Regions from separate parts of the Sphingomonas sp. CFBP 13603 genome, predicted to be linked through region 1. Evidence: predicted binding sites of a transcription regulator. Region 1 holds the regulator's gene; each other region holds the start of a gene.
What was found. The regulator LexA, encoded in region 1, represses DNA repair genes until DNA is damaged. The targets are predictions, from matches to a motif close to GTTCCNCNCTTGTTCT.
Positions count from the first base shown of each region.

Region 1 (7,583 bases):
AGGGTTGCGGTCTCGCTCATGCTTGTATCCTTCCTCGAAATCTTATCAGCTAGCCATCCGGTCGGCGATCCGTCCCAGGCTCTCGTCGCGCCCGAGCAGGTCGAGCACGTCGAAGATCCCCGGCGACGTCTTGCGTCCCGTTAGCGCGGCGCGAAGCGGCTGTGCGACCTGGCCGAGCTTGACGCCCCGCGCTTCGGCCACGCGCCGTACCGCGCCTTCGAGCGCCTCCGTATCCCACTCGGCGAGCGCGTCAAGTTCGGCATGCGCGTTCGCCAAAATGACACTCGCTTCACCTTGCAAAAGGCTCGCTGCGGCGTCATCCATTGCCAATGGGCGCTGGCTGAACAGGAAATTCGATCCCTCGGCCAGCTCGTTCAGGTTCGCGGCACGGGGCTTGAGGACCGGCATCGCGCGCGTGAGCAGGTCCAGTCCGCCGGTCGGCAGATCGTGGCCGAGACGATCCGCCGCGAGTTGCGCAAGGCGCGCGTCGTCGGCTTCGCGGATGTAATGGCCATTGAGGTTCTCGAGCTTCTTCAGGTCGAAGCGTGACGGCGACTTGCCGACGCCCGACAGGTCGAACCACTCGACCGCCTGCTCGCGGCTGATGATCTCGTCGTCGCCGTGGCCCCAGCCAAGCCGGAGCAGGTAATTGTCGAACGCCTCGGGCAGGATACCCATCTCGTCGCGGTACGCTTCGATGCCGACTGCGCCGTGACGCTTCGACAGCTTGGCGCCATCGGGGCCGTGGATCAGCGGGATGTGCGCGTAGATCGGCTCGGGCCAGCCCATCGCGCGGTAGATCGGCAACTGGCGGAACGCGTTGTTGAGATGATCGTCGCCGCGGATGACGTGCGTGACGCCCATGTCGTGATCGTCGACGACGACCGCGAGCATGTAGGTCGGCGTACCGTCCGAGCGGAGTAGGACGAGGTCGTCGATCTCTTCGTTCTTGACCGTGACGGCGCCTTGGACGCGGTCCTCGATCGTGACGGCACCTTCCTGCGGCGCGCGCAGGCGGACGACGTGGGGCAGGTTCGGCGCTTCGCTCTCGGGGCGATCGCGCCACGGGCTGCGGATGCGAAGCGGCTTCTTCGCAGCCTGTGCCTCGGCGCGCATCGCGGCGATCTCGTCGTTGGTCATGTAGCAGCGATACGCATGGCCCTTCGCGACCATTTCGTGCGCGACCTGCGCGTGGCGTTCGGCACCCGCGAACTGCATGACGACGTCGCCGTCCCAGTCGAGCCCGAGCCAGCGCATTCCGTCAATGATCGCGTCGATCGCCGGCTGGGTCGAACGGACCCGGTCGGTATCCTCGATCCGCAGCAGGAATTTACCCCCGTTTGCTTTTGCGAACAGCCAATTGAACAGCGCGGTGCGCGCGCCGCCAAGATGCAGGAACCCCGTCGGCGACGGAGCGAAACGGGTAACCACGGGTGCGGCCGAATTGGCGGTGCCCGTATCAGATATTGCGCCCAACCGCGGGTGCTCCCAGACTGATGAAACGATGGAGAAACGATGGCCATGACAGCCGTCGCCGCCCCTAGCATGCGTCCTTGGCGGCGACAAATGGGCGTGCCGCGATGGGGGGCTGTCGTCGGGCTTGCCGTGGAACGCTGGCTCGAGGCGGAGCGCGACCAACTGGTGTTGTGGTTGCCGGTGATGCTGGGTGCGGGGATCGCGTTGTGGTTCGCGTTGCCGGACCCGGCGGCGTGGTGCTTGGCGATATTGGTGTTGGCCGCCGGTGGGCTGTCGTGTCTGGCGGTGGGGCAGGGCGGGCGTGCCGCGCGGTCGCTGGCGATCGGGTTGCTGACGGTCGCGCTGGGGCTCGGGCTTATTTGGGCTCGATCAGAGTCGGTGGCCCGGCCGGTGTTGGGCGGACCGACGATCGCGAGTTTCTCGGCCAAGGTGGAGGCGATCGAACCGCTGGTTGCACGCAAGCTGGTCCGGCTGACGCTGCTGCCGATCGGGAAGGGAGTGGAGGCCGACGGGCAACCGGTCGCCCTGCCATACCGTGTCCGCGTCAATCTGGCGGAAGCGGATGCGCCGAAGCTGCTGGGAACGGGAGCGGTCGTGCATCTACGGGCGCGGCTGATGCCGCCGCCGCTGCCCGCGGTTCCGGGCGCCTACGATTTCGCGCGAGTTGCTTGGTTCGGCGGGATCGGAGCGACAGGCCGGGGCTTCGCACCGGTCGCTGTGACAACGCCGAGCGAGTCGGGTGCCGGCGTCCGCGTTGCGCTCTCGCGCCATATCGTTTCACGATTGGATGGCAGCGCAGGCGGGATCGCCGCAGCGCTCGCAACTGGCGACGTCGGTGCGATCAGCGAAGAGGATTCGGAGGCGATGCGTCGCGCCGGGCTCGCGCATCTGCTGTCGGTGAGCGGGTTGCATATTACGGCGGCGGTGGCGGCGACGATGTTGATCGTGTTGCGGCTGCTGGCGCTGAGTCCTTGGTTAGCACTGCACGCGCGCTTGCCTCTGATCGCTGCGCTGGCTGGAGCGGCGGCGGCGATCGCCTATACGTTGCTGACCGGAAGCCAGGTTCCGACGATCCGGTCGTGTGTGGCCGCGCTGCTCGTGCTGGCGGCGCTGGCGATGGGGCGCGAGGCGATGACCTTACGTCTCGTCGCGGCGGGGGCAGCGTGCGTCATGCTCGTGCTGCCCGAGTCGGCGGCGGGGCCGAGCTTCCAACTCTCGTTCGCGGCAATCACCGCGATCATGGCGCTGCACGAGCATCCAGCCATTCGCGCGTTCTTCGGCCCGCATGAGGAAGGCAGACCGCGCCGCCTCGCTCGCGGCATAGCATCGCTGTTGCTCACCGGCCTGCTCGTCGAGTTCGCGCTCATGCCGATCGCGGTATATCATTTCCACAAGGCCGGGCTCTACGGCGCGTTCGCCAACATCATCGCGATCCCCCTGACGACCTTCGTCGTTATGCCGCTGGAAGCGCTGGCGTTGCTGCTTGATGCCGGCGGGCTTGGCGCGCCGATCTGGTGGCTGGTCCAGCGATCACTCGATGCGCTGCTGTGGCTCGCGCATATCGTTGCTAGCGCACCCGGATCGGTGCGCTCCCTGCCAGCGATGCCGACGGCGGCGTTTGCGTTGATGATCGTTGGGGGGATTTGGATTGCCTTGTGGCGAACGCAGTGGCGGCGGCTCGGGCTGGTACCGCTGACGATCGGCGCGGTCTGGGCGCTGACGACGCCGGCGCCGGATGTTCTCGTGACCGGCGACGGGCGTCATGTCGCGGTGCGGACGGCGGCGGGGCTCGCGATGCTGCGCGATCGGGCCGGCGACTATACGCGCGACATGCTGGCAGAGAACGGCGGGGTGGATGGCGAGCCGCTGCTGCTGGCGGACCAACCCGATGCGCGGTGCAGCCGCGATCTATGCGTCACCGATATCGCCGCACGGGGACGGATGTGGCGGGTCCTCGCGACGCGCAGCGCCTATATGGTCCCGATTGCCGAGTTCCTTGCCGCCTGTCGCAGCGCCGATGTCGTCGTCAGCGAACGGGGCTTGCCGAAACGCTGTGTGCCACGGTGGCTGAAACTGGATCGCCGCATACTCCGTCGAACGGGCGGCGTCGCGTTGACCTTGGGGCGCGGGACGGTCGTGACCATCCTGAACGCAGGCGATCGCCACCCCTGGCGCGATCCGCCTCTCCTCGAACGCACCGCGCATTTGTTCGGGCCGCGACATGGCCGGTTTCACGGTGCTACGTCGTCGTTTCGCGCCAGCCGAGGCCGTCAAAAGTAGAAATGTTCACGCGAAGGCGCAAAGGCGCGAAGGTGATGCGATTCGGGACACCTTCACACCTCCATGAACGATAAGCCGACGTCGGTATTTCGGTGGTCTGCGAAGGCAGGTAGTCGCAAATCTAAACACCACATCTTCGCGCCTTTGCGCCTCCGCGCGAACACAATCACCCGTCGTTGCATGCGATCTTGGTGCAAAGAATTGGTTCACGCGGAGACGCGGAGACGCGGAGAAGGTTCTTGTACGGCAGGATGAATCGGACTGGCGACTATCTGTCTTACTTGCGAAAGACGTTTGGAATGGTTTCGTTCTCCCTAAGCGAAACACCTCCGCGTCTCCGCGCGAACCAATTCTTCGGCTGTGCGAGGGATTGGCGGCGATATGTTCGCGCAGAGGCGCAGAGATTGAGGGTTCGAGTCGAGGTCGCGCTTATGGATCGGAGCGTGAGAGGGTCTTCCGAATGATTGGCGGTGTTTGCTTGGGCGTGTCGAAGAACTGGCCACTTTTTCGACCGCTCCAAGCACATCGCTTAGTTTGCCGAAGAGGCCCGGTCGCTGCTGCCGGTAGGAAAGAGCGACTTGGCTTCCCGGCTTGGCTGTCGCTTCCTTAGCAACCCAAAACCGAGACCGGGCTGCGTCGCGATAACGCAGGCCGGTCTCGGCAACTCAGTCGTAGCGGCGGAGGATGCCGGAGAGTTTGCCCTGCACGCGGACTTGGGCGGGGGCGTAGCGTTGGGGGTCGTAGGCTCGGTTTGCCGGGTCGAGGCGGACCATGGCGCCTTCGCGGCGGAAGTATTTTAGGGTGGCTTCGCTGTCTTCGATCAGGGCCACGACGATCTCGCCGTCTCGCGCCGTTTCGGTGCGGCGTATCAGGGCGTAGTCGCCGTCCAGGATACCGGCCTCGACCATCGAGTCGCCCGAGACTTCCAAGGCATAGTGTTCGCCGGTCCCTAACAACGCAGCGGGGACGGCTAGCATCGTGCTGCCCTCGAACGCTTCGATCGGGACGCCGGCGGCGATGCGGCCGTGGAGGGGAATCTCGATGACGTCGTTGGCCGGCTGCGGCGTTGCGGCCGCGGGGGCTGCCTTGACGTTCGACGGCTTGGACGGCGTCTTCTTTTCCGGACGCTCGGGCATGCGCAGCACTTCGAGCGCGCGCGCGCGGTTCGGCAGGCGGCGGATGAAGTTGCGCTCCTCGAGCGCGCTGATCAGACGGTGGACGCCCGACTTCGACTTGAGGTCGAGTGCGTCCTTCATCTCCTCGAACGACGGCGAGACGCCGGTATCATTGAGGCGATCGTTGATGAAGCAGACGAGTTCGTGCTGCTTGCGCGTGAGCATGGCGGTTCTCCGTCCGGAACAGACTGGGAACTTCTATGGAACATAATTAACGCCGTCAAGCGCTCGCTTCACCCGATCACGAGGATTTCCGCCGATTCGCCTGTCTTTGCTACGGGCGCGTTGCCGGGGCGGACGATGAGGCAGGTCGAGCGGGCCAGTGTCAGGAGCATCGAACTGTCCTGGATCGTCGAGGCATAGGCTTTGCCGTCGCGCAGTTCGGCGCGGAGATAGTCGGTGCGGGCGTTGTTGGCGGGGAGGTCTTCGCCGAGGAGGGCGTGGGTCGACTGGGGGAGCGGGTCGCGTGCGCCGGCCATGTGCGCGACGACGGGTTTGACGAACAACGTCGCGGTGACGAACGCGGAGACCGGGTTGCCGGGGAGACCGAGCACCATCATCTCGCCGATCCGGCCGGCCATCATCGGCTTGCCCGGGCGCAGCGCGATCCGCCAGAAGTCGATGGTGCCGCCGGCGGCTTCGATCGCGGGGCGAACGAGGTCGTGGTCGCCTACCGATGCGCCGCCGGTGGTGACGAGCAGGTCTGCCTGAACGCTGGCGAAGGCCTCGCGGAGGATCTCGAGATTGTCGGGCAGGATGCCGAGATCGATGATGTCGACGGGCATGTCGGCGAGCATCGCGGCGAGCATGATGCCGTTCGATTCGGGGAGCGCGACGCCGTCGGTGATCGAGCCGGGGGGGACGAGTTCGTCGCCGGTGGCGGCGACGGCGACGCGGACGCGGCGGTTGACGGTGAGGCTGCCGTGGCCGCCAGTCGCGGCGACGGCGATGCGCGCGGGGCTGAGGCGGTCGCCGGCGGCGATGAGGCGGGTGCCGGTCGAGAAGTCGAGGCCCTTGCGCCGGGTGTTGCGGCCGAGCGTCGGGGGGCCTTCGCCGGCTAGGATCAGGGTTGCGCCGTCGCGTTCGGCTTCTTCCTGGACCATGACCGTGTCGGCGCCTTCGGGCATTGCGGCGCCGGTGAAGATGCGGGTGGCTTCTCTTGGGCCGACCTTGCCGGTGAAGGGGCGGCCGGCGGCGCTTTCGCCGATGACTTTCCAGGGGCCGGGGAGGTCTTCGAAGCGGATCGCGTAGCCGTCCATGGCGGACAGGTCGGCGGCGGGTTGCGTGCGGCGGGCGAGGATGTCCTCGGCGGCCCAGCGGCCGGCGGCTTCGCGCAAGGCCACGGTTTCGCTGCCGACGCGGGGGGCCATGGCGAAGAGGCGGGACTGGGCTTCGGCGACGGGGACTAGGGTCATGCGTAAGACTCTGTTTTCGGGCGGTTTGGGAAAGTGAAGTATAGGAAGTGTAGACGCTGGGAGCGTTTTGGCGGTTGGCGCTTTTGGGGTGTTGTATGGGGAAGCGCGGGGCGTGGGGGTAGGTTCCGTGCTTTGCCATGGGTTTGGTGTGTAGGACAGGTGTCGTTGCCGGGAGTGCGACGGCAGGGCGGTCTTTGTGACTGACTTGACTGCGTTAGATCGAACGTCGCTGCCACCTCCTTGTTTTCCCGCGAAGGCGGGAGCCCAGTCTGGGTCCCCGCCTTCGCGGGGAAACAAGGGTTGGGCGGAACGGTTGCCCTCTAATACTGTGGCCTTCCCAACTGGGCCCCGGCCTTCGCCGGGGTGGTGTTTTGATTTGGTCGCGGGCTTCTCCGGCGGTGACTGCCGAGTGCGGATGGGTCCTCGATAGCGTTCCTCGACCGTTGGCCAGCGCGGGTTCATCCGATGCGGGGCTTTGTTTGTCGGAAAGAGACACCAGATCAGCATGATGACACGCAATCACCCTCGGGCGAAAGACAGGATCGGGGCGGCGGTGGGTGCTGTCCTGTTGCCGGGGGTGCTTGGCTATGCGCTGCTCAACGGGCTGGTGGTGCCGATGCCGGCGGCGGTGACCGATGCGTTGAAGGTGTTCGATGCGGCGCCGCCTCCGCCACCGCCGCCCGAGGAGAAGGTCAGGCCTCGGCCTTCGCCTAGCCGGAAGCCCGAGGGGGCTGCGTCGCCGCCTAATTTGAAGTCGAAGGCTACCGAGGTGGTGGCGCCGCCGCCGGTAGTGCCGGTTGTGGTGCCGCCGCCTGTCGTGGTTGCGGAGAAGGCGGGGGTGGGGGCGCAGGCGACGGCGGGCGCTTCGGATATTCGCGGGCCGGGGACGGGAAGTGGCGGAGTCGGGAGTGGCACCGGGAGTGGGGGATATGGCGACGGCGATGGCGGCGGGGGCGAGGAGACGCCGCCGGAGTGGCGCAGCGGGCGGTTGCGGGATTCGGATTATCCGCGGGAAGCCGCCGAGACCGGGATTCGGGGGCGGGTGTTTGTGCGGTACTTGGTCGAAACCAATGGGCGGGTGTCGGGGTGCCGCGTGACCCGGTCGAGCGGGAGCCGGGTGCTGGATAATTTGACGTGCCGGCTGATCGAGCAGCGGTTTCGGTATGATCCGTCGCTCGATGCTGCGGGCCGGCCGGTCGAGTCTACGATCGTGGAAAGCCACGACTGGTCGATGGAT
Region 1 is NZ_JADBIA010000005.1:134,177-141,759, forward strand. Features, by position in the region: gene IFR23_RS10340 (citrate synthase) at 1-20, opposite strand, end outside; gene gltX (glutamate--tRNA ligase) at 46-1,476, opposite strand; gene IFR23_RS10350 (ComEC/Rec2 family competence protein) at 1,567-3,756, shown strand; gene lexA (transcriptional repressor LexA) at 4,422-5,096, opposite strand; gene IFR23_RS10360 (molybdopterin molybdotransferase MoeA) at 5,165-6,346, opposite strand; gene IFR23_RS10365 (energy transducer TonB) at 6,900-7,583, shown strand, end outside.

Region 2 (7,583 bases), on a different contig from region 1:
CCGCTGGGGCCGATCGAGCACTGGCCGCAGTCGCTCCGTTCGATCGTCTCGCTGATGCTCGCCTCGGAATTCGCGATGTGCCTCGCCTGGGGCCCGGAACTCGGCTTCCTCTATAACGACCATTACGCGCGCATCATGCACGACAAGCACCCGCAGGCGCTCGGCCAGCGGTTTGCGGACGTATGGGCGGATGTCTGGAGCGATATCAGCCCCCTGGTCGACAAGGCGCTGGCGGGCGAAGCGTCGTTCTTCGAGAATCTGCCGCTCGTCACCGACCGCAAGGGCTATGACGAGCACGCCTGGTTCACCTTCTCCTACTCGCCCGTGCGCGACGAGAGCGGCGCGATCGCGGGCATGTTCTGCTCGACCTACGAAAGCACCGAGCGCGTCGTGACCGAACGCGCGCTGCGCGACGAGCGCGAGCGGATGAGCCAGATGTTCGCGCAGGCGCCGACCTTCATGGCGATGTTGCGCGGGCCCGAGCACCGGTTCGAGCTGACCAACCCCGGCTACGACAAGCTGATCGGCCACCGCGAAGTGCTGGGCCGCACCGTCGCCGATGCCTTGCCCGATGCGGTCGAACAAGGGTTCCTCGACCTGCTCGACGGCGTGTTCACGAGCGGCGACGCCTTCACCGCGCGCGGGATGCTGTATGCGGTCCAGGCCGAACCCGGTGGTCCGATCGACGACCGCTATGTCGATTTCGTCTACCAGCCGATCCGCGACGCGACCGGCGCGGTCGTCGGCGTGTTCGTCGAGGGCGCAGACGTCACCGATCGCAAGACGCTCGAACGCGACCTGCAATCGCTCAACGCCGACCTCGAACAGCGCGTCCGCGACCGCACGCAGGAACTGATCGAAGCGCAGGAAGCGTTACGCCAGGCGCAGAAGATGGAGGCGGTCGGCCAGCTCACCGGCGGCATCGCGCACGATTTCAACAACCTGTTGCAAGGCATCACCGGCAGCCTGGAGATCGTCCAGCGCCGCGTCGCGCAAGGCCGGGTAAGCGAACTCGATCGCTTCATCACCGGCGCGACCACCGCCGCCAACCGCGCCGCCTCGCTGACCCACCGCTTGCTGGCGTTCTCGCGCCGCCAGCCGCTCGATCCGCGCCCGGTCAAGGTCAACCCGCTGGTCGCCTCGCTCGAAGACCTGCTCCGCCGCACCACCGGTGAGCAGATCGAACTCGAAATGGTGCTCGCGGGCGGTCTGTGGACGACATTGTGCGATCCCAACCAGCTCGAGAACTCGTTGCTCAACCTCGTCATCAACGCGCGCGACGCGATGCCGCATGGGGGCAAGCTGACGATCGAGACGTGCAACGCGCACCTCGACGACCATTTCGCCGCCAGCCAGCGCGACGTCCGGCCCGGCCATTACGTGTGCATCTGCGTGTCCGACACCGGCACCGGCATGTCCGCCGACACGATTGCCAAGGCATTCGAGCCGTTCTTCACGACCAAGCCGATCGGTCAGGGTACCGGGCTCGGCCTGTCGATGATCTACGGTTTCGCGCGCCAGTCCGAGGGCTATGCGAGGATCTATAGCGAGCTCGGCCAGGGCACGACGATCAAGCTGTATCTGCCGCGCCATTACGGCGAAGCGGAGCAGGACGAGGCGCTGCCGGGGCTGACGCAGGACCACGTCACCGATGCGGGCGAGATCGTGCTGGTAGTCGAGGACGACTCGGTCGTCCGCGCGCTGATCGTCGAGGTCCTCGGCGAATTGGGCTATCAGGCGATCGAGGCGCATGACGGCCCTGCCGGGCTTGAGCGCCTGCGCACGATGGAGCGCGTCGACCTGCTCGTCACCGACATCGGCCTGCCCGGCCTGAACGGTCGCCAGGTCGCCGACGCCGGCCGTGCGCTGCGTCCCGACCTGCGCGTACTGTTCATGACCGGCTATGCGGAGAACGCCGCACTGGCGTCGGGCTTCCTGGAGCCGGGCATGTCGATGATCACTAAGCCCTTCGCGATGGAGGCGCTGGCGACGCAGATCCGGACGATGATCGAGGGCTGAGGCGGACAGGACGCGCCAACAACCGCCACCACCCCGGCGAAGGCCGGGGCCCAAGTGGAAAGGTGGTCGTAACGGCGCGCTGCGTTTCGTTATCACCGTCCCCCAATTGGGCCCCGGCCTTCGCCGGGGTGGGGCGATTTGAGGTTACCTTCGCATCACCACCGTTCCCCCGCGAAGGCGGGGGTCCAGGAATCAAGTAGGGCGACGTTCGTGGTTCCTGGGCCCCCGCCTTCGCGGGGGAACTAGAGCGGCCCCCCATATCCAGTGCCTACTCATACCTGCTCCGCTTGAAGCAACATTTGCCACCTTCCGCCCTTAAATAATTTTTCGTTCCCGCTTCGCCCCCTTGCGCTTCACGAACCCCGCAGAAGTCCACGCGTCGCGAATATCCCGCTCGCCCAACCCGCACCCGAACGCGACGAACCGAGCCCTCGACCACCCCCACACCCCCTTGCGTCTCTCCGCGCTTTGGCACAATCTCTTGGGGTTGCGTTCGGGGGCGGACCCAATCGCTGGTAGAACATCCCTCGCATAGCCCTATGCGAACCGATCATATGCGCGCCTTCCACCGCCGCGATGGTCACTTTTTGTTCTCCCGTTAGGGGCCGTCCGATGGTAGCATGGCGACATGACGCCGATTCGAACGAATACAGAACACTAGGAGCGGTTTCGATGGATTTCAGAGACAGCAGCCGGGATAGCGACATGACCACAGACACGATCGACCAAGCAGCCCCCACCATCGAAGCCGAGGCTCCCAAGGCGCCACGCCAGGCGCAGGACAGCCATTCCGTGCGCGCGCAGATTTACCCCGTCGAGGTCGATCACAGCCGCGACGCGCTGCTGACCGAATTCGGCAAGGACACGCTCCGGGATCGTTATCTGCTCCCGGGCGAGAGCTACCAGGACCTGTTCGTCCGCGTTGCCTCCGCCTATGCCGACGACGCCGGCCACGCGCAGCGCCTCTACGACGCGATCTCGAAGCTGTGGTTCATGCCCGCCACCCCCGTTCTCTCGAACGGCGGCACCGGTCGCGGCCTGCCGATCTCGTGCTACCTCAACTCGGTCCCCGACAGCCTCGGCGGGATCGTCGACACCTGGAACGAGAATGTCTGGCTCGCCTCGCGCGGTGGCGGCATCGGCACCTATTGGGGCAACGTCCGCGGCATCGGCGAGCCGGTCGGCCTCAACGGCAAGACCAGCGGCATCATTCCGTTCGTCCGCGTCATGGATTCGCTCACGCTTGCGATCTCTCAGGGCTCGCTGCGCCGCGGTTCGGCCGCCGTGTACCTCGACGTCTCGCATCCCGAGATCGAGGAATTCCTCGAAATCCGCAAACCCTCGGGTGACTTCAACCGCAAGGCGTTGAACCTCCACCACGGCGTGCTGATCACCGACGCCTTCATGGAAGCCGTCCGCAACGGTGACGAATGGCACCTCCGCTCGCCAAAGGACCAGGCGATCCGCGCCACCGTCGACGCGCGCTCGCTGTTCCAGAAGCTCGTCGAGACCCGTCTCCAGACCGGCGAGCCGTACATCGTCTTCGCCGATCACGTGAACAAGGCGATGCCCAAGCATCACCGCGAACTCGGCCTCAAGGTCTCGACCTCGAACCTGTGCTCGGAGATCACGCTGCCGACCGGCAAGGATCACCTCGGCAACGAGCGGACCGCGGTCTGCTGCCTGTCGTCGCTGAACCTCGAGACATGGGATCAGTGGAAGGACGAGAAGGGCCTGATCGAGGACGTCATGCGCTTCCTCGACAACGTCCTGCAGGATTACATCGACCGCCACGAACCCGGCATGGAGCGCGCCGCCTATAGCGCGGGCCGCGAGCGCTCGGTCGGCCTCGGCGTGATGGGCTTCCACAGCTTCCTCCAGGCGCGCGGCATCCCGTTCGAGGGCGCGATGGCGAAGTCGTGGAACCTGCGCATGTTCAAGCACATCAGCAGCCAGGCGAACGAAGCCTCGATGCAGCTCGCGATCGAGCGCGGCCCCTGCCCCGACGCCGCCGACGTCGGCGCGATGGAGCGGTTCAGCTGCAAGATGGCGATCGCGCCCACGGCTTCGATCTCGATCATCTGCGGCGGCACCTCGGCGTGCATCGAGCCGATCCCGGCGAACATCTACACGCACAAGACGCTGTCGGGCAGCTTCTCGATCAAGAACCCGTATCTCGAAAAGATGCTGAGCGAGAAGTCGAAGAACTCGGACGCGGTGTGGAACTCGATCCTCGAGCAGGGCGGTTCGGTCCAGCATCTCGACTTCCTCTCGGTCGAGGAAAAGGACTGCTACAAGACGAGCTTCGAGATCGACCAGCGCTGGCTGCTCGAACTCGCCGCGGATCGCACGCCGTACATCGACCAGGCGCAGTCGCTGAACCTGTTCATCCCGGCGGACGTCGAGAAGTGGGACCTCCTGATGCTCCACTTCCGCGCGTGGGAGCTCGGCATCAAGTCGCTCTATTACCTGCGTTCGAAGTCGGTCCAGCGCGCGGGCTTCGCCGGTGGTGTCGAGGCGGACAACACCATCGACCTGCGCCAGATCGACGTCGAGTCGAAGGATTACGATGAGTGCCTTGCCTGCCAGTAAGGCCTCTCGGCGTTCAAGCGTGACCCCGGCCCGTGAACCACGGACCGGGGAGCGCCTGACGCAAAAAACCCCGGCCCGCGCGAAGCGGACCGGGGTTCGGACTGGCTATGCGGCGCGTGTCGAACACACCGCGTTCGCGTCAGGCCTCTTCTTCGAACGTCACCGCCACGTCGGCGTTGGCGGAAAGCCGGACCTTGCCGTCCTCGATATCCGCAACCAGCCCGAGCGAGATGAAGTGATGATGCCCTTCATGGCTGCCCGTGCCCTCGACGACCTGCGCGCCCGAGTCCTTCTTGGTCAGCTTGATGCGGTTGCCTTCGACCTTGTCGACGGTGCCGACATGGACGCCGTCCGCGCCGATGACTTCGGCATGTTCCTGGATCTTGGTTGCATCGACCATGGTCGTTCTCCTGTAGTGGGTTCGGCATCTCAACGCACGTCATGCGAGTTCGCCGCATGACATATGGTTCAGCTATCATGTTCGTGGTCGCGGGCGTGCTCGGAATCGTCGGCACCGCGATGCTGCTCCGGTTGCGCTCGCCGAACATCACCGAACCGCAGACCTATGCGTTTCGGATGATCGGGATCATGCTGACGTCCGGCGCGATCGTCCTCGCGATGTCCGCCGCCGCGATGTGGCAATGGAGCACCGAGACATGACGTTGAACACGCCGTGAGCCTGAATACACCATGAGCCTTAACACACTGGTCCTGATCCTCGCGGTGTTCGTCCTCTGCATGGCGAACGTCATGCTCGGCCGTCACTGGAGCCGCCTCGATCACAATCCCTGGTCGAGGTCGTCGTCGGATCGCGTGCTCGACATCGATCCCGAGGTCGACAGCGAGCCCGTCCCCGGCTGGAACCCCGGCACGATGGACGTCGCCAAGATCCGTCAGCGCGGTCGCCAGTTGATGATCGCCGCACCGATCGCCTCGGTCGTCTTCGTGGTCGTCGTGATGGTCAGTTCCAGCCGCTTCTAGTTTCCATTCTACCGTTTCACCCAGTTTCCCAAATTTCTTCCGGAGTATCCCATGTCCCTCCTCCACGCCTCCAAGCAGTACAAGCCGTTCGAATACCCCTGGGCGTTTGAGTTCTGGAAGCGCCAGCAGCAGCTCCACTGGCTCCCCGAGGAAGTGCCCCTGGGCGAGGATTGCCGCGATTGGGCGCAGAAGCTCAGCGATCACGAGCGCAACCTGCTGACCCAGATCTTCCGCTTCTTCACGCAGGCCGATGTCGAGGTGCAGGATTGCTACCACGAGAAATACGGCCGCGTGTTCAAGCCGACCGAGATCAAGATGATGCTGACCTCGTTCAGCAACATGGAGACGGTCCACATCGCCGCCTACAGCCATCTGCTCGACACCATCGGCATGCCCGAGAGCGAGTACGGCGCCTTCCTCGAATATGCCGAGATGAAGGAAAAGCATGACTACATGCAGCAGTTCACCGTCGACAACGACGAGGACATCGCGCGCACGCTCGCCATGTTCGGCGGCTTCACCGAGGGCGTCCAGCTGTTCGCGTCGTTCGCGATGCTGATGAACTTCCCGCGCTTCAACAAGATGAAGGGCATGGGCCAGATCGTCACCTGGTCGATCCGCGACGAGAGCCTCCACTGCGAGGGCATCATCAAGATGTTCCACACCTTCTGTCAGGAGCGCCAGTGCCTGACCAAGGCGGTCAAGGACGACATTGCCGACGTCTGCCAGACGACGATCCGCCTCGAGGACAATTTCATCGACCTCGCCTTCGAGATGGGCCCGGTCAACGGCATGACCCCCAAGGAGATCAAGAAGTACATCCGCTTCATCGCCGACTGGCGCATGACTCAGCTCGGCCTGAAGCCGATCTACATGATCGACGAGCACCCGCTGCCCTGGCTCGCCCCGATGCTCAACGGCGTCGAGCACGCCAACTTCTTCGAACAGCGCGCAACGGAGTATTCGAAGGCCGCGACCAAGGGCCAGTGGAACGACGTCTGGGATAGCTTCGACAAGCGCCAGACCGCGAAGAAGGGGCCGGCTGCGAATGTGGACCTGAGCGAAGTTCGGGATATGTTCAGCGACTCGGTTGCGGCCGAATAGTCTCAGTATATAGGCCCCTTAAGTCCTTGCAGGATGCAATCCCAACCGTCCTGCAAAAAGACTTAAAAGAACTGTTCCCGATTGCGCAGAAGCAACTTTGGCGAGAATATCGAACGATCCTCTCGCCAAATCTTCTAGTACAATAAATAGACCACTATCGCTTTCCAAATCTGAAAGCCCTTGATCTTCGAAAGTATGTCTACTGATTTCAGTTAACCACAAGGTGCGGCTCGCATCTAGCTCAACGGAAAGGTCGTTTTCCATGGCGGATATCATCAAGCTGCACCCATCGGTTCGGGAACACCGTACTCCCCGCATGTCGGCGGCGGCCCTCTCAGAATATCTCATCATGAAGCCTGATCAACAAGAAACAGTGCTTCACAATTCACGCTTCGCAAGCCCGCCGGTCGTCACTCCATATTTCGAAGCGATGAATGCCATACGAGCGTACTGCGGCGACCCACTAAGACCCAACTCTGTCATTAATGCGGCAAAGGAATCACTCACGGGTAAGTCGCACGATGGAGCACTACGCCCTAAGGCACGTGAAGAAGCGCTACGTTGCCTTGAAACATTATCGTTATTCGAGGGAGCCCGAAACGCGCTCGGATTGAACGGCCTGTCGCTTTGCACCACCGACCGCTATCAGCCTCTTATTATCGAGGGCGTCCGAGTATCGATACAACCCGATTTGCTAATACGACCCCAGGACTCTGACGGCGGAAAACTTGGCGTCGTTATGTTTCGACCGCAAAAGGCCCCTGATCCTGAGGCATGTCGCTTGGAAGAAACGCGCCGACAGCGCGGTGAGCATAGACGCGAGATGGGGCGCTATATGCTGGCGATGGCTCATTTGCTCGTGGATGATCAGCCAGGTTGGTCCTTTG
Region 2 is NZ_JADBIA010000010.1:1,261-8,843, reverse strand. Features, by position in the region: partial or broken gene IFR23_RS20650 (PAS domain-containing protein) at 1-378, shown strand, start outside; gene IFR23_RS14695 (ATP-binding protein) at 355-2,019, shown strand; gene IFR23_RS14690 (ribonucleoside-diphosphate reductase subunit alpha) at 2,692-4,611, shown strand; gene IFR23_RS14685 (DUF2171 domain-containing protein) at 4,751-5,011, opposite strand; gene IFR23_RS14680 (hypothetical protein) at 5,068-5,271, shown strand; gene IFR23_RS14675 (hypothetical protein) at 5,302-5,592, shown strand; gene IFR23_RS14670 (ribonucleotide-diphosphate reductase subunit beta) at 5,644-6,696, shown strand; gene IFR23_RS14665 (hypothetical protein) at 6,715-6,960, opposite strand; gene IFR23_RS14660 (hypothetical protein) at 6,959-7,583, shown strand, end outside.
Region 2: a site for LexA is predicted at 2,598-2,613, ahead of IFR23_RS14690 (ribonucleoside-diphosphate reductase subunit alpha). Genes of this name have one in related genera too.

Region 3 (7,583 bases), on a different contig from region 1:
CAAATTTGACCAACCGGGAGGCCGACGTCGCTATCCGCGTCGTCTACGACCGCAAGACCCTGCCGCTCAATCTACATGGACTGAAGGGACCTGAGCTGTTCGGCGGCATCTATATCGCCCGTGATCGGCTGGCTGCATGGCGCGCGGGCGCGTCCGATCCCCTCCGCTGGATCGTCATCAGCACGCACGGCATTCCGGATTGGGCGAGCGAAGGCGATGTCCGTACCACCGCGGTTCCCTTCAGGGTCACCGACGCAGGCGCGGAGATCGCCGCCGTCCGGCAAGGGCTCGGCATCACGACGCTGCCATGCTTCGTCGGCAATGCGGACCCGCTGCTGGAACGAGTGCCGGGCACCGACCTGCACCTGTACGGAACGCTCTGGGTCCTGACGCAGGGGGACACGCGCAAGACGAAGCGCGTCCGGTTGTTCACGGACCACGTCTCCCGCAGGCTAGCCGCATACGCACCGCTTCTCGCCGGGCTATCCGGATCGAGTGATTGATACCCGGACAGCCGCGCGTAGCACTTGCCGACCCGCTTTGAGGCTGTTCGATAGGATCCTGACCGTCAGGCACGATTCGAACACCGATCTGCGAACTGATTCGACAAGCGATGGGTCGTGGTGCCGGTTGCAGGAATCGAACCCGCGACATCCAGTTTACAAAACTGGCGCTCTACCAACTGAGCTAAACCGGCCCGGTGCGCGTCAGGCGTAATCGCCCCATGCTTCAAGATACGCCGAAGGTCCAGCCCTCGGTTTGCGCGATATGCGATGTCATCGCCGCCGGGTGCCAGAGTTCGGAGCGATCTGCGTTGGTGCGGAGCCACGCGGCGGTGAGGATCGCGTCGGTGGCGTGATCGTCGTAGCGGGCGAGCGGTCGGTGCGGCTGGCTGCCGAGGTTGGCGAGAGCCGCATCCAGCGAGCCGGCATCGCGCATCTTGCTGAGACCCTTGCGAATGCCGGCGGCGCGCGCGGCGATGGTGGTGTAGATCTCGACGATCACCGGGCCTTCGGGGGGGAGCGGGTCGAACGGCCAGATCGGTACGCGGCCGGCGAGGCGGTGGAGCACGCGCATGCCGGTGAGGCTCGACTTGCCGACCTGCGCCGCGCCGACGAGGTTGAAGCAGCTTGTCGGGGACAGGCCCATCGCGCGTTGCCCGTGCTCGCAGACGCGCATCCGCCCTGCGCCACCGGGGAACAGGTCGCCGCAATCGCGGTGCTGGCGGAAGTGGCGGCGGATTTCGGGGTCGGTGAGCAGGCTGGAGACGGCAAGGTGCGGGTCGGCTGCGGAGGCATCGTCGACCATCTTCCACAGGGCGCGGGCGTCGGGCGGACCGTCGGGCGCACCGGGAAAGTATCCGCCTTCGTCGACGAACGGGAAGGCGGGGGAGAGGTCCAGGCCGATCAGCGTCGGCCTATCCTGGTCGAGCAACCAGTCGAGGACATCGTCGCGCGACCATGCACTGGCGCTTGGTGGGACAACCAGCGCCGGCGCGGCATCGCCCGTCTCGCAGACCGCGACCGCGATGCCCTTGTGCCGATGCCCTTGCGCGCCGGACCAGTCGATCGCCGCAAACCGCGTGAAGCGGGGGTCAGCCATTCTTCTCGGCGCGCAAGGCGTCCCAATAGGCGAGCCGTTCCGACAGCCGCTTCTCGAACCCGCGTTCGGTCGGCGTATAGAAGGTCTGTGGGCTCATCTCGTCGGGCCAGTAATCCGAGCCCGAGAACGCATCCTCCGCATCGTGATCATACGCATAGCCCTTGCCGTAGCCGATATCGCGCATGAGCTTGGTCGGTGCGTTGCGGATCGACGCTGGCGGCATCAGCGAGCCCGTCTCGCGCGCCGATTTCCACGCCGCCTTCTGCGCCTTGTAGACCGCGTTCGATTTCGGCGCGGTGGCGAGATAGACGCACGCCTGCGCGATCGCGAGTTCGCCTTCGGGACTGCCGAGAAAGTCGTAGGTGTCCTTGGCGGCGATGCACTGGACCAGCGCCTGCGGGTCGGCGAGCCCGATATCCTCGACCGCGGCGCGGGTCAGGCGGCGGAGCAGGAACAGTGGTTCTTCGCCCGCCGTCAGCATCCGCGCGAGGTAATAGAGCGCGGCCTGCGGGTCGGAGCCGCGGATCGATTTGTGGAGCGCGGAGATGAGGTTGTAATGCCCCTCGCGATCCTTGTCGTACACCGCGACGCGGCGTTGCAGGAAGTTCGAGAGGCCTGCGGGATCGAGCGGTTCGGGGAGGTTCACCGAGAACAGCGTCTCCGCCTGGTTCAGCAGGAAGCGACCATCGCCATCGGCGCTGGCGATCAGCGCGTCCTTGGCGGGCGGGGTGAGGGGCAGGGGACGTTCCATCTCCGTCTCTGCGCGGTCGAGCAATTGTTCGAGCGCACCGCGACCGAGCCGTTCGAGGATCAGCACCTGCGCGCGGCTGAGCAACGCGGCGTTGAGTTCGAACGACGGGTTCTCCGTGGTCGCGCCGACCAACGTCACCGTGCCATCCTCGACATAGGGCAGGAAGCCGTCCTGTTGCGCGCGGTTGAAGCGGTGGATCTCGTCCACGAACAGCAAGGTGCGTTTGCCGATCTTGGCGTGCTCGCGTGCCTCGGCGAACGACTTCTTGAGGTCCGCGACGCCCGAGAACACCGCCGAGATCGCGACGAACCGCAGGTCGACCGCGTCTGCGAGCAGCCGCGCGATCGTCGTCTTGCCGGTGCCGGGCGGGCCCCACAGGATGATCGAAGACAGGCGTCCCGCCGACACCATCCGTCCGATCGCTCCTTCGGGGCCGGTGATGTGATCCTGCCCGACCACCTCGCCCAGCGTGCGCGGACGCAGGCGGTCGGCCAGCGGTGCGTTTTCGGGATGCGTTTCGGTGGGGGCGGCGGGTTCGAAGCCCGCGAAGAGATCGGCCATTCGGGCAAGATAGGGTCGGGGGGCCGGTTTGCCCATCCGTCCGCCATCCAGGCGCGCTGTGCATCCTGGCACACCTCGTCAGCTTCATACGCATCGTCATCCTCGCGCAGGCGGGGATCCATACTGGCTGACGGCTTGGCACGCTCGTCCGGTCCGAGGGTCTGGGTCCCCGCCTCTGCGGGGATGACGGAGGAGGGAAACATAAAATTGCCGCGGCCCTCTTGAACAAGAAACAGTCTGCGATATATCGCAACTCATGAACGAAGATATATCGGAGAACACTCAAATGCGTTTTGGTATGGGATATGGAGCCTGGACCGGTGGTCCGCGGGCTGACGGCGAAGGCCGCGGTCGCCCCGGCCACGAAGGTCATGGTCGCCACGGCCACCGCGGCGGCCCTGGTGGTCGGCGGCGTCTGTTCGATGGCGGCGAGCTGAAGCTCGTGATGCTGAAGCTGATCGCGGACGCACCGCGCCACGGCTACGACCTGATCCGCGAGATCGAGGGGCTGACCGGGGGCGGCTATGCGCCGAGCCCGGGCGTCGTCTATCCGACGCTCAGCATGCTCGACGAGATGGGGTTGATCGAGGAGCAGCAGTCGGAAGGCGCGAAGAAGCGCTTTGCGGCGAGCGACGAGGGCCGCGCGCATCTGGCCGAGAATGCGGCCGTGGTGGACGGCCTGTTCGCGCGGCTGGCGGCGGTCGGTGCGGAGTCCGAGCGGACCGATGGCGCGCCGATCCGGCGGGCGATGGGCAATCTTCGGCAGGTGCTCCAGCACCGGTTGATGCGCGAGGACGTCAACGAGGATACGCTGCACGAAGTCGCGGCCTTGCTCGACGAAGCCGCGCAGAAGATCGAGCGCTTGAAGTGAGCGTCTCGGTCGCGAGAGTGCCGACGCATTCGGCCAGCAAGTATCTCCAGCAGCTCGCCAAGCACTGGAGCCACAAGATGGAGGTCACCTTCTCGGAGGAAGAGGGTCGCATCGCCTTCCCGAACGGGGCGGTTCTGGAGATGCGTGCGGACAGCGAAACGCTCGACGTCGCGCTGACCGTGCCGGAGGCCGAGGACGTGGAGCGGATGCGTGGGGTGGTGTCGAGCCATCTCGACCGGTTTGCTTTCCGCGAGGCGCCGCTGACGTTCGACTGGGCTATGGTCTGACAGCGTCCCCAAACCGTCATCCTACCCCCCAAGCCGTCATCCCAGCGAAAGCTGGGATCTCCCCCTTCGGGTCGCATCGTCCGCCAACGGGAATACCCCAGCTTTCGCTGGGGTGACGGTTTCGAGGTATGGGAATCGATTACGCTAAGCGTGGCAGGCGGGGCTAGCCTCCCCGCCGCACCATCACCTCGAGATACGTATCCAGTACCGACTGGTTGATCGTATCCCACAGATACCCGGCGGCCTTGTCGTGCCCGGCCCATCCCATCGTCTCGCGCAGCCCCGGCTCCGAGACGATCCGGCCGATAGCATCCGCATACCCGGCGATATCGCTCGGCGGCACGAGAAATCCCGTCACGCCGTCATCGACCAATCCGACGGCGCCGGACGCCCGCGCGGCAACGACGGGAACGCCCGCCGCCATGGCCTCAAGCGTCACGTTGCCGAACGTTTCGGTCACGCTCGGATTGAAGAACACGTCCATCGACGCGACCGCGCGTCCCAGATCATCGCCAGACTGGAACCCTGCGAACACCGCACCCGGCACGCGCGCGGCGAACCAGTCGCGCGCGGGTCCTTCGCCGATCACCAGCACCTTGTGCGGCACGCCGCGCTGTTCCAGCTCGCGGACGACGTCGGCGAAGACGTCGAGACCCTTTTCCTTCACCAGCCGCCCGAGAAACCCGACCGCGACCTCTCCGTCGGCAATGCCGCGCGCGCGGCGCCACTCGAGATCGCGGCGCGTCGGCGTGAAACGGTCGTGGTTCACCCCGCGCGACCAGATCGCGGTCGGCGTCGTCACGCCCCAGTCGCGGACGATCTCCGCCATGCCGCGCCCGGGCACCAGCACTTCGTCGACGCGGTTGTAGAAGCGCGTCAGGATCCTCACCATGATCGGCTCGAAGAACGCCATCTTGTAGTAGCGGAAATACGTCTCGAACCGTGTGTGCAGCGACGCGACCGTCGCGATGCCGTTGCGGTGGCCATAGCTGATCGCGCGGTGGCCGAGGAAATCGGGTGCCGAGACATGGACGATGTTCGGCGCGAACGCATCCAGATCGCGCCGGATCGCGGCGGGCAGCCCGCGCGCCATCTTGTATTCGCCACGCCCCGCCGGCAGCGGAAGCGATGGCACCGCGACCAGATCGCCGGTCGGCGGGAAGGCGGGCCTGGCATTGGTCGGCGAATAGACACGCACCGTCGCGCCCTTCGCCAACAGATGGCCGACGAGCAGATTGAGCGCCTGGTTTGCGCCATCGCGTACGTAATTATAGTTGCCGCTGAACAGGGCGATGCGCAGGTCGGTGGCTTGCATCGTCGCGCGGATAACGCCGGGTTTCCCGAAGCGCCACTAAATCCGCAACTTGTCGCACGCGCGCCCCATTGATGTTCCCGTATCGTTCTCGTACATCGGCGGCATGGCGAAACCCCAGAAGCGTTACGTGTGTCAGGCCTGCGGATCGGTGTCGCACCGCTGGGCGGGGCAATGCGCCGATTGCAGCGAGTGGAACACGCTGGTCGAGGAGGCAAACACCGCCGCCACCCCGTTCCATTCGAAGCATAACCTCCAGACCGGCGGCCGCGCGATCCAGCTCGTCGGGCTGGATGCCGAGATCAAGCTGCCCGATCGTATGGCGACCGGGATCGCCGAACTCGATCGTGCGCTGGGCGGCGGGTTCGTCGAGGGTTCGGCGACGCTGATCGGCGGCGATCCCGGTATCGGCAAGTCGACGCTGCTGTTGCAGGCGGCGGCGAAGATGGCGCTGGCGGGGCAATCGGTCGCGTATGTTTCGGGTGAGGAGGCCGCGGACCAGGTCCGCCTGCGCGCACGGCGGCTCGGGCTTGGCAATGCGCCGGTTCAGCTCGCGGCGGCGACCTCGACACGCGATATTCTGACGACGTTGCAGACGCGGCCGCCCGCGATGCTGGTGATCGACTCGATCCAGACGATGCACTCCGACCTGATCGAGGGCGCGCCCGGCACAGTCAGCCAAGTGCGCGCGTCGGCGCAGGAGCTGATCAGGTTCGCCAAGGAGCGCGGGACTGCGGTCGTTCTGGTCGGGCACGTCACCAAGGACGGCTCGATTGCCGGTCCGCGCGTGCTTGAGCATATGGTCGACACGGTGCTGTCGTTCGAAGGCGAGCGCAGCCACCAATACCGCATCCTCCGCGCGATCAAGAACCGCTTCGGCGGCACCGACGAGATCGGCGTATTCTCGATGCAGACGGAAGGACTGGCGGAGGTCGGCAATCCGTCGTCGCTGTTCCTCACGCACCGCGACGATGCGATGACGGGGGCGACGGTGTTCCCGGCGCTGGAGGGAACGCGGCCGGTACTGGTCGAGATCCAGGCGCTGACCGTTCGGCTGGCGTCCGGCGCGACGCCACGACGCGCCGTGGTCGGCTGGGATTCGGGGCGTCTTGCGATGATCCTGGCGGTGCTGGAAGCGCGGTGCGGACTGAGTTTCTCCAACGCCGAAGTGTATCTCAACATCGCCGGCGGGTATCGCGTGCAGGACCCGGCGGCGGATCTCGCAGTGGCGGCGGCGCTCATTTCCGCGATGTCGGAGCGTCCCGTGCCGGTCGATGCGGTGGCGTTCGGCGAAGTCGCGCTGTCGGGCGAGATCCGCCCGGTCGCACATGGCCCGCTGCGCTTGAAGGAAGCGAGCAAGCTCGGTTTCGAACGCGCATTGGTGCCGGCGTCGATGACGGGCGAGAAGAGCGGCATGAAGCTGTCGGGCTTCAAGACGCTCGCGTCGTTCGTCGATCACATGATGGGACGGGGGTAAGTTTATCGCAGGGGGCAGCGGCGCGTCGTTCCGCTGCGAAGGCGGGGATGCATAACCTCGAGGGGAAGGCATGGATCGCGTCGTTCGCGGTTATGGGTTCTCGCCTCCGCGGGAATGACGGGACTGAGCAGCGCCGGCGGGAACGCTCGCACTAGCGGTTCGCGCCTCGCGTCCCTATTCCAGAGAGCATGAACCTCACCGCCCTAGACATCGTTGTCCTGATTGCCGTCGCCGGGTCCGCGGTGCTGGGGCTGCTGCGCGGGTTCGTCACCGAAGTGTTGTCGATGTTCGCCTGGGTGGCGATGGTGGCGATGTTGAAGCTGTTCCACATCCCGCTCGCCGCCGCGCTGTCGCCGATGGTCGGCACAGTCGGTGGTGCCGCGGTGCTTGCGTTCGCGATCATCACCGGCGTCACGTATATCGGCGGGCGGCTGGTCGCCAACGCGATCGGCGCGCGGACGCGGACCTCGATCCTCGGCCCGGTCGACCGTGCGCTGGGCTTCGGGTTCGGCGCGCTGAAGGGACTTATCCTCGCCAGCCTCGTCTTCCTGCTCGCGACGCTCGTCATCGACACGATGAGTGGCGGCCCGTCGCGCCGGCCTGCCTGGATGACGACGTCGCGAACCTATCCGCTGCTCAACGCGACCAGCGCAGGGATTGCCGATTTCGTCGACCGCCGCCGCCGCGGCAAACCTGTTTTCGGCGCAACCACGCCGCCTTCC
Region 3 is NZ_JADBIA010000002.1:106,962-114,544, reverse strand. Features, by position in the region: gene IFR23_RS03370 (LysR family transcriptional regulator) at 1-503, shown strand, start outside; tRNA gene IFR23_RS03365 (tRNA-Thr) at 622-697, opposite strand; gene IFR23_RS03360 (hypothetical protein) at 730-1,602, opposite strand; gene IFR23_RS03355 (replication-associated recombination protein A) at 1,595-2,914, opposite strand; gene IFR23_RS03350 (PadR family transcriptional regulator) at 3,201-3,785, shown strand; gene IFR23_RS03345 (DUF2218 domain-containing protein) at 3,782-4,072, shown strand; gene IFR23_RS03340 (glycosyltransferase family 4 protein) at 4,236-5,387, opposite strand; gene radA (DNA repair protein RadA) at 5,491-6,861, shown strand; gene IFR23_RS03330 (CvpA family protein) at 7,050-7,583, shown strand, end outside.
Region 3: a site for LexA is predicted at 5,461-5,476, ahead of radA (DNA repair protein RadA). Genes of this name have one in related genera too.

Region 4 (7,583 bases), on a different contig from region 1:
GCTGAAGTGCGACACGCCGCCCGTGAACTTGAACGTCGCCATGGCGCGGCGCAGCTGGTCGGCTTCGGCCGGCGTAAACCCGGCGCCGACGATCGCGACCTTCATGGCCTGTTCCTGGAACAGCGGCACGCCGAGCGTCTTTTCCAGCACTGCGCGCAGCTCTGGCCGTGGGTATTCCGGCTTTTCCAGCCCTTCGCGCCGACGCAGATAGGGATGGACCATGTCACCCTGGATCGGTCCGGGGCGTACGATCGCGACCTGGATGACAAGGTCGTAGAAGCGCCGCGGCTTCATGCGCGGCAGCATCGACATCTGCGCGCGGCTTTCGATCTGGAAGGTGCCGAGCGTGTCGGCCTTCGAGATCATCGCGTAGACGTCCGGATCATCGTCCTGCAGATCGGCCAGGCCAACCCGCAGCCCCTTGTCTGCCTCGAGCATATTGAAGGCGCGGTTCATGCAGCCGAGCATGCCGAGACCCAGCACGTCGACCTTCATGAACTTCAGCGCATCGATGTCGTCCTTGTCCCATTCGATGATCTGCCGGTCTTCCATCGCGGCGGGTTCGATCGGGACCAGATCGTCAAGGCGGTCATGAGTGAGCACGAAGCCGCCCGGATGCTGGCTCATATGGCGCGGTACGCCGATCAGCTTGCGCGCCAATTCCAGCGTCAGGCGCAGGCGACGATCGCCGATGTCGAGGTTCAGCTCGTTGACCTGCTTTTCGCCAACGCCTTCGGCCGACCAGCCCCATACCTGGCCGGCCAACGACGAGGTCAGGTCCTCGGGCAGGCCAAGCGCCTTGCCGACGTCGCGGACGGCGCCGCGCGCCCGGTAGCGCGTGACGACCGCAGTCAATGCCGAGTGGTTGCGGCCATAGGTCTCATAGATCCACTGGATGATCTCTTCGCGGCGTTCATGCTCGAAATCGACGTCGATATCGGGCGGCTCGCGGCGCTCGCCTGATACGAACCGCTCGAACAGCAGCTCGTGCTTGATCGGGTCGATCGAGGTAACGCCGAGCACGAAGCAGACGCAGGAATTGGCGGCCGAACCGCGGCCCTGGCAGAGGATCCCGCGCCGACGGGCTTCGCGGACGATCGCGTAGACGGTCAGGAAATACGGCGCGTAGCCGAGCTCTCCGATCAGCCGCATCTCGTGAGCGATCTGCTCGGTATAGGCAGCGGGCACCGCGCCGTTGAACATGGCAGCGACAGCATCTTCCGCCAGCTTCTGCAAGGCTTCTTGCGCGGTCAGCCCGTCGATCAGCCGCTCATGCGGATACTGATAGGCCAGTTCACCCAGATCGAAGGTGCACAGACGCGCGATGTCGACGCTCGCGCGCAAAGCATCGGGATACGCCTTGAACCGCCGAACCATCTCGTCGGGGGATTTGAGTGCACGGTCGGCGTTGACCTCACGCCGGTAGCCGAGTTCGTCGACGGTGCATTTCTCACGCACGGCGGTCACGACGTCCTGCAGCAGCCGCGCTTCGGGCGCGTGATAGAGGACATCACCCGTCACCACTGCGCGAACGCCAGCGCCGCCCGCCTGACGCGCCAGTGCATCGATCCGCACGGCATCGTCCGGCCGGCGCCGCTGGAACAGCGCCATATACCCGCGACGACCATAGAGTGTCTTCAGGTCGGCGAGCGCTGCCAGATTATCCTCGTCCGGCTCAACCGGCAGCAGGATGGCGATCATGCCCTCCGACCAGGGTTCGAGGTCATGCCAGTGCAGGAGGCATCCCCCCTTCCCCGCCCGCTTCTTACCCACCGTCAGCAGGCGCGTCAGGCGCGACCAGGCGGGGCGGTTGGTCGGGTACAGCAGCAACTGCCGCCCGCAGGAGAGATTGACGCGCGTGCCGGCGATCGAGCGAACGCCCGTCGCCTTCTGCGCTTCCCAGGCGCGCACCACGCCTGCGACGGTGCCGATGTCGCTGACCCCGATCGACGGATAGCCGAGCAGCGCTGCAGCTGCGAACAGCTCCTCCGGGCTCGATGCACCACGGAGTAGCGAAAAGTGCGTGAGGACCTGGAGCTCGACATAGTCGGTCATGCGAACACGCCGTGCATCCACCAGCTGAGATCGCCGGTGTCCTCGACGAACCCGTCGCCACGCCGGAACACCCAGTATCGACCGCCCGCGTCATCCTCGACCCGGTAATAGTCGCGGACAGCCCACACTTCCGCGTCACGGCGCCACCACTCACCGTGGATCCGCTCGGGGCCGTCGCCGGCCACGATCTTGTGCGGCCGGCCGCGCCACTCGAACCGCCGGGGCGGCTGATCGGGCATCAGCGCGATCACGCCCCACAGGGGTTCGGGTCTGGCCAGTAGGCGCGTCGGTCGTCGCCATTTTGGCCAGCCCGCGGGCGCCACCACCGGGTCTGCCCGCATGACGGCACGCTCGGGCACGTGGCTCTCAACCGGCGCGATCCGGAACACGGCGTCTGCGCCGATACGACCAGCAACGACGTCGACGAGACGGGCCGGATCGCGCACGAGAACCTCACCGGCGAGAACCGCACCAAGATCGAGCGCGTCGAGGGGCTCGGTGTGCGGCGCCGCCAGATAGAATTGCTCGAGGCCCAAGCCAGGATCGATCCGTTCGATCCTGAGCTTCATGAGCCGCAGCAGATGCGAGACCTCGCGTGTTGGTCGTGAGGTCCCGACGGCCACGACCTGTTCGGTACCGTCGACGCGTAGCCCGCCGAGCCGTAGCGAACGTACGCCGAGCCCCTTCGCGCGGAGCAGCTCAGCCATGTCGCCGAGCAAATCCTCCATGACCTGCGCGATCGCGTCTGCGGTGACGATCGGTTCGAGCAACCGGCGCTCGACGACCGGCATGACCTCGTCGGTACGCGGCGTAATGGGTTCGGCGACCGCGCCAAGGGCCTGATCGAGCCGCGTGATCGTAGCCAGCCCCAGCCGGCGTGCCAAAGGTCCGCGTGCAACCGGCAGGAGATCAGCGACGCGTTCGAAGCCGAACTTGCGCGCGGCGACGAGCGCCGTGCCCGGGAGGCGCAGAGCGGCAACCGGCAGGCCGCTCAGCGCTTTCATCGTTCTCCCTGCCGGGACGATCGCGATGTCGGCAGACCCAAACCGGGCAACGGCGTGGGCAGCGCCCGGAGTGTCTGCCACCGCCACGCGCGCCGTGAATCCGGCACGCTGGCAAAACGCGCGCAGACGCCGGCAGAACCGTTCTTCCCCGCCATGGAGATGCGCGCAGCCGGTCAGGTCGAGCCACAGCCCGTCGGGTGGTGTGGCTGCGGCGATCGGCGACCAGCGGCGCACCGCGCGTAGCGCGAGCTGATCCAGCATCGCGGCATCCGCCTCCGTCTCGGACGATCGGATGTCGAGATCGGACACCAGCGCACGCGCATGGGTCGCGGCCATCCCGATCGTGATCCCCAACGCCGCAGCGCCATCGCAGGCGGCCACTACCTCTTCGCGCCGGCCGACTTTGCTGACCAGCGCGAGCGGCGCACGGTGAAACGCGGCAACGGTCGCCGCGACCCTGTCGTGACTGTCCGCTGGCGCAGGCCCGTGGAACGGATGGTTTGCCGCTTCCGAACGTCGGCCAAGTTCGCGCATGGGTGGCCTGGCATGGGCAGGAAGCAGTGCGATCTGACCTTCCACATCCTGCTTGGTCGGCATGTCAGCGCGCGCCCAACGCGCACCGGGCCGCCACCCGCCGCCCCGCGGTACCGAACATGCACCGGGATCGTCGTCGACGGGAAGCTGAAGGGCTGGCCGCTCAGGCGGCCGCGTAGCGTGCCGGTCCAGCCGTCTCAGCCGCTCGATGGCCAAGTGCGGCAGGAACAGCGAGACAACCCGTCTCATCGCAGCCCTCCAAAATCATCGAAAATGCTTCGCCGCCACGCTGCCGTGCGACCTCGACCTGCCACCGCGATCGGCCGACGCCGGCAACACCGAGGCGCTCAGACGACGCACTGGCGATCCGCCAGCGCGTCCAGGCCGCGGACGGCTCGGCGAGCGGATCCTGGTCGCGATTACGTCTGCGTCGCAGGATGAGTACGGGAATGTCGGCATCAGCCGCCACGAGTTGCAGGCGCCGGGTTACGACCATTGACATCCGGCTTACCTCGGCGATCACCGCCGACGGCGTTCCGTCGCGCACCGCATCTTCGACGACCGCGAGCAAGGCCGCATCGTCACGGGGTTGTGCATGGATCAAGTCGGCAGGCGATAGGCCCGCCTGTTCGAGGCCAGGGGCATAGAGATCGTTGCGACAGCTCACCCACAGCACCGGTCCGCCTGTGTGGACCGCCTCTCGCGCGGCGATGCCTGCCAGGAACAGCGTTGCCGCGGCATCGTCGACCATCGAACAGCTTAGTGCGGCGACCTCGTGCAGTGCTCCAGCGCGAAGGCCCCTGCTTGCGAGGCGATCGTCGAGCGCAGGGATACCGAACGGCATGATGCGGTGATCCATCACCGGCGTTGCGATTGTCCGCAGGTGGGCGATGCTGGTCGGCAGGGACTCGAGGGCGGTGATCATGATGTCTAGACTCTACATGTTCCCTTTATGTTCCGTTACCAAAACCGTTTGGTCAAGCGTCAGACTCGAGACTCATGTGGATAAACGTTCCGGCTAGGAACGCTGCGAAGCGCGTCTGGCTATGTATCGCGGAGGCGGGCTGTCGGACCTGCGCGTATCCGAACGATTGTCGTCAGGCATGCGATCAATGTGTGGGATCCAGACCGTTTCCTCGCAGTGTCGAGCCTCGTAGATACCGCCGCTGTCATCAAGCTGGCCAGGGAACGAGTTTGGTTTAACCTTTCTCCAAGTGCATGAAATGCAATCCGGATTAGCCAGGTTTGCAATCGCCATTGCCCGGTCTGCCGGATATCAAGATAACGCCTTTCAGGCATCCTCTCCTAAAAACTTCTAGGGTCGCTTTTGGCGGCCCCTTTTTTTGTCTGAAGGCGGTCGGCACAGCTTATCCGGTGCTCTGCGCTACCGGGGGTTCGCGTACAGCGATCGGCTGTCGTCGAGCATGCTGATGCGTGTCCAGTCCGCTTGGACGGACCGACCTGCGGCCGTTGGCGCCCGCCTTTGTCGCGGCGCAGCCCAGTCTTGAGGTATTCGTACGCCATGCGCGAGAAACCAAGGATCGCACCCCTCGGCGTGAGATGGTTCGTGAGCAATTCAAGGCGCTCTGGGACGAAGTTCGCGGACCGGATGCCGTCAGTTCGGCAACGTGGACCGGGCGCCCTTCCCTACGCGAGCATGCCGCTTTCATTCAGGCACTAGCGCCTGTTGCCCTGGAAGCCGTGCAACGGCTGATCGACGATGAGGAACTCGCTTGCGACAATGGTGGGCCGGTCGATGCCGATCGCGCGGTAGCGCTGCAGCAGCTGAAGGCGCTGCATCGTGCGCTGGGCGATCTGATCGCGGCAGTCGATCAAGGTCGATCGCTCGAGCCGGTGTTGGAACGGCTTGGGTTTGTCCGCCAGGAGGCGAAAGTCGCGATCGGTAAGGTGACGGCAGCGCTGCCCGTGACGACGTCGGCGCTGATCGCGTTTGGCAGCATTGTCGGCATCGTCGAGTTCTTCGTCGGCAATGTCGTTGTTGCGGTCGCGGCCGGGGGGATAGCAGGCAATACGCTTAAGGACGCGATGCTGAGGAAGGAGACGGGCCCTAGTTAGTAGACCAGCGAATTGGTTATGTCTTTACCTCGTAAACTGGGCCGCTTCCCGATGTATATTACAGGCCCGATTAAGAAATGCTCTCATGCAAGCAACAGAGTTCGGAGTAAACGAAACATCTTGGCCATCCCCGCGATCAGATATCTGGCCGTCAGCGAGCAGATGAGCAAGCCACCGGCGCCCGACAGCCATTGATGCTCCAGACATGTCTATCATTCTATTTTTGGTCATCATCTTGTTATTCGATGTGGTGACGAAAAGATGCAGCAGCATATTTCAGGCAAATTCGTCAAAAGTTTCAGACGGATAGCTATCCTGACGGACTTCACGAACGCGAAGAAGGCTTTGGGCCATCTGGCCTCGTTCATAATCGCCGATCATTTGGAACCATAACATAGATTTATTGTTTTATTTAACTCAATTTTGCCGGTAGCTGGCATTGGAGGGAAGTATGATGCCAGACGGTCAGGCAAACGGGCAACTTGAGCTTTGCGCAGCAATTGACGCGGCACTTGTGCTCGCGGATCGTGAGGGCATGACGGCCGCTGCTGCCCATTTAGCGCAAGCGCGTGAATTGGCTCATTGTTACGACAATACTAGGATCAATCAAATACACGAGTGAGTCAAAGCCACCAATTTGCGCTGCATTGGAGATTCAAATGTGATTAGTTTACAAATGCTTTGTCGGGTAGAGTCAATATGTTTGGCTACTCATCGTGGAACAATCAGTACAAGCCGCCTTCTTCTCTTTTTTCGGCTCCTTACTTTTGAGCCTGTTCGATATCGTGAGAGTTTTGCTTTTCAACCGGATGTTTGTCTTCGACGCTGTCCCCGGGACCTTTATTGCTATCCGGCTGCTCGTTAACGTCGGTCTCAAAGCCCGGTTCTTCGTCCTGTGTGGCGGCCATGACTATTCTCCTTAAGCGTATGTAACGATCCGAGAAGGCACACGGTTGCTACTGCTCGTCACGCGGTAGTGATGTTCGGCAAAGCGATCTGCAGGACCCGGTCTTGCGGACGCATGCGCCGTTCTATGCATTCCGACATCAGAAGCTCGTTCATTTACGCGTTCGGCGTCGCAAGAGTAGCTAGGGAGGACAAATACCGCTCGCAGACGGTCATCCGTCTTGAAGAAAATTCGTTTTTTTCGATTGTGCGCACAGAAAGCGAGGCGCGCGTAGCGGCCGAAACTGGAACAGAAGCAGTCGTTTAGCGCTTGGGGTCGTGATCATTCCGGGAGCTATGACCATGACCGATACCACACGACGCACTTTCGTGACGGGGGCAGCCATTACCGCCGGTGCCATCGCCGCAACGGCCGCAAACGCTGCAGCGCAAAGCGGTGGCAGTAATGCCGCGACGACACCGGCAGCCGCAGCGTATCCCAAGCCCCCCTACCCCGTCCAACGGCAGCCTTGGCCCGGTCTTGCGTCAAAGATGACACCGCGACCCGATCACGGCGAGAAAAGCTACAAGGGTTCAGGCAAGCTGGCAGGCAAGAAGGCCCTGATAACCGGCGGGGACAGTGGCATTGGTCGGGCTGCAGCGATTGCGTATGCGCGAGAGGGCGCGGACGTTGCAATCAACTATTTGCCCGCCGAAGAACCGGACGCGCGCGAAGTCGTTGCGTTGATCAGGGCCGAGGGTCGCAAGGCGGTCGCAATTCCAGGGGATCTGCGCGACGAACGTTTTTGCCGCCGGCTGGTGCAGCAAGCCAGCGAACAGCTTGGCGGGCTCGATATCCTGGTCAACAATGCGGCCCGTCAGCAGACGCGTCCGGGTATCGCCGATATCTCGAGCCAGGATTTCGACGATACGATGAAAACCAACGTCTACGCGCCGTTCTGGCTGACGAAGTCGGCACTCGAACGGATGAGTGCTGGCGCGGTGATCGTCAACACGTCCTCCGAACAG
Region 4 is NZ_JADBIA010000014.1:805-8,387, forward strand. Features, by position in the region: partial or broken gene IFR23_RS17400 (error-prone DNA polymerase) at 1-2,055, opposite strand, end outside; gene IFR23_RS17405 (Y-family DNA polymerase) at 2,052-3,842, opposite strand; gene IFR23_RS17410 (ImuA family protein) at 3,757-4,452, opposite strand; gene IFR23_RS17415 (hypothetical protein) at 5,064-5,669, shown strand; gene IFR23_RS17420 (hypothetical protein) at 6,431-6,577, opposite strand; gene IFR23_RS17425 (SDR family oxidoreductase) at 6,918-7,583, shown strand, end outside.
Region 4: a site for LexA is predicted at 4,537-4,552, ahead of IFR23_RS17410 (ImuA family protein). Genes of this name have one in related genera too.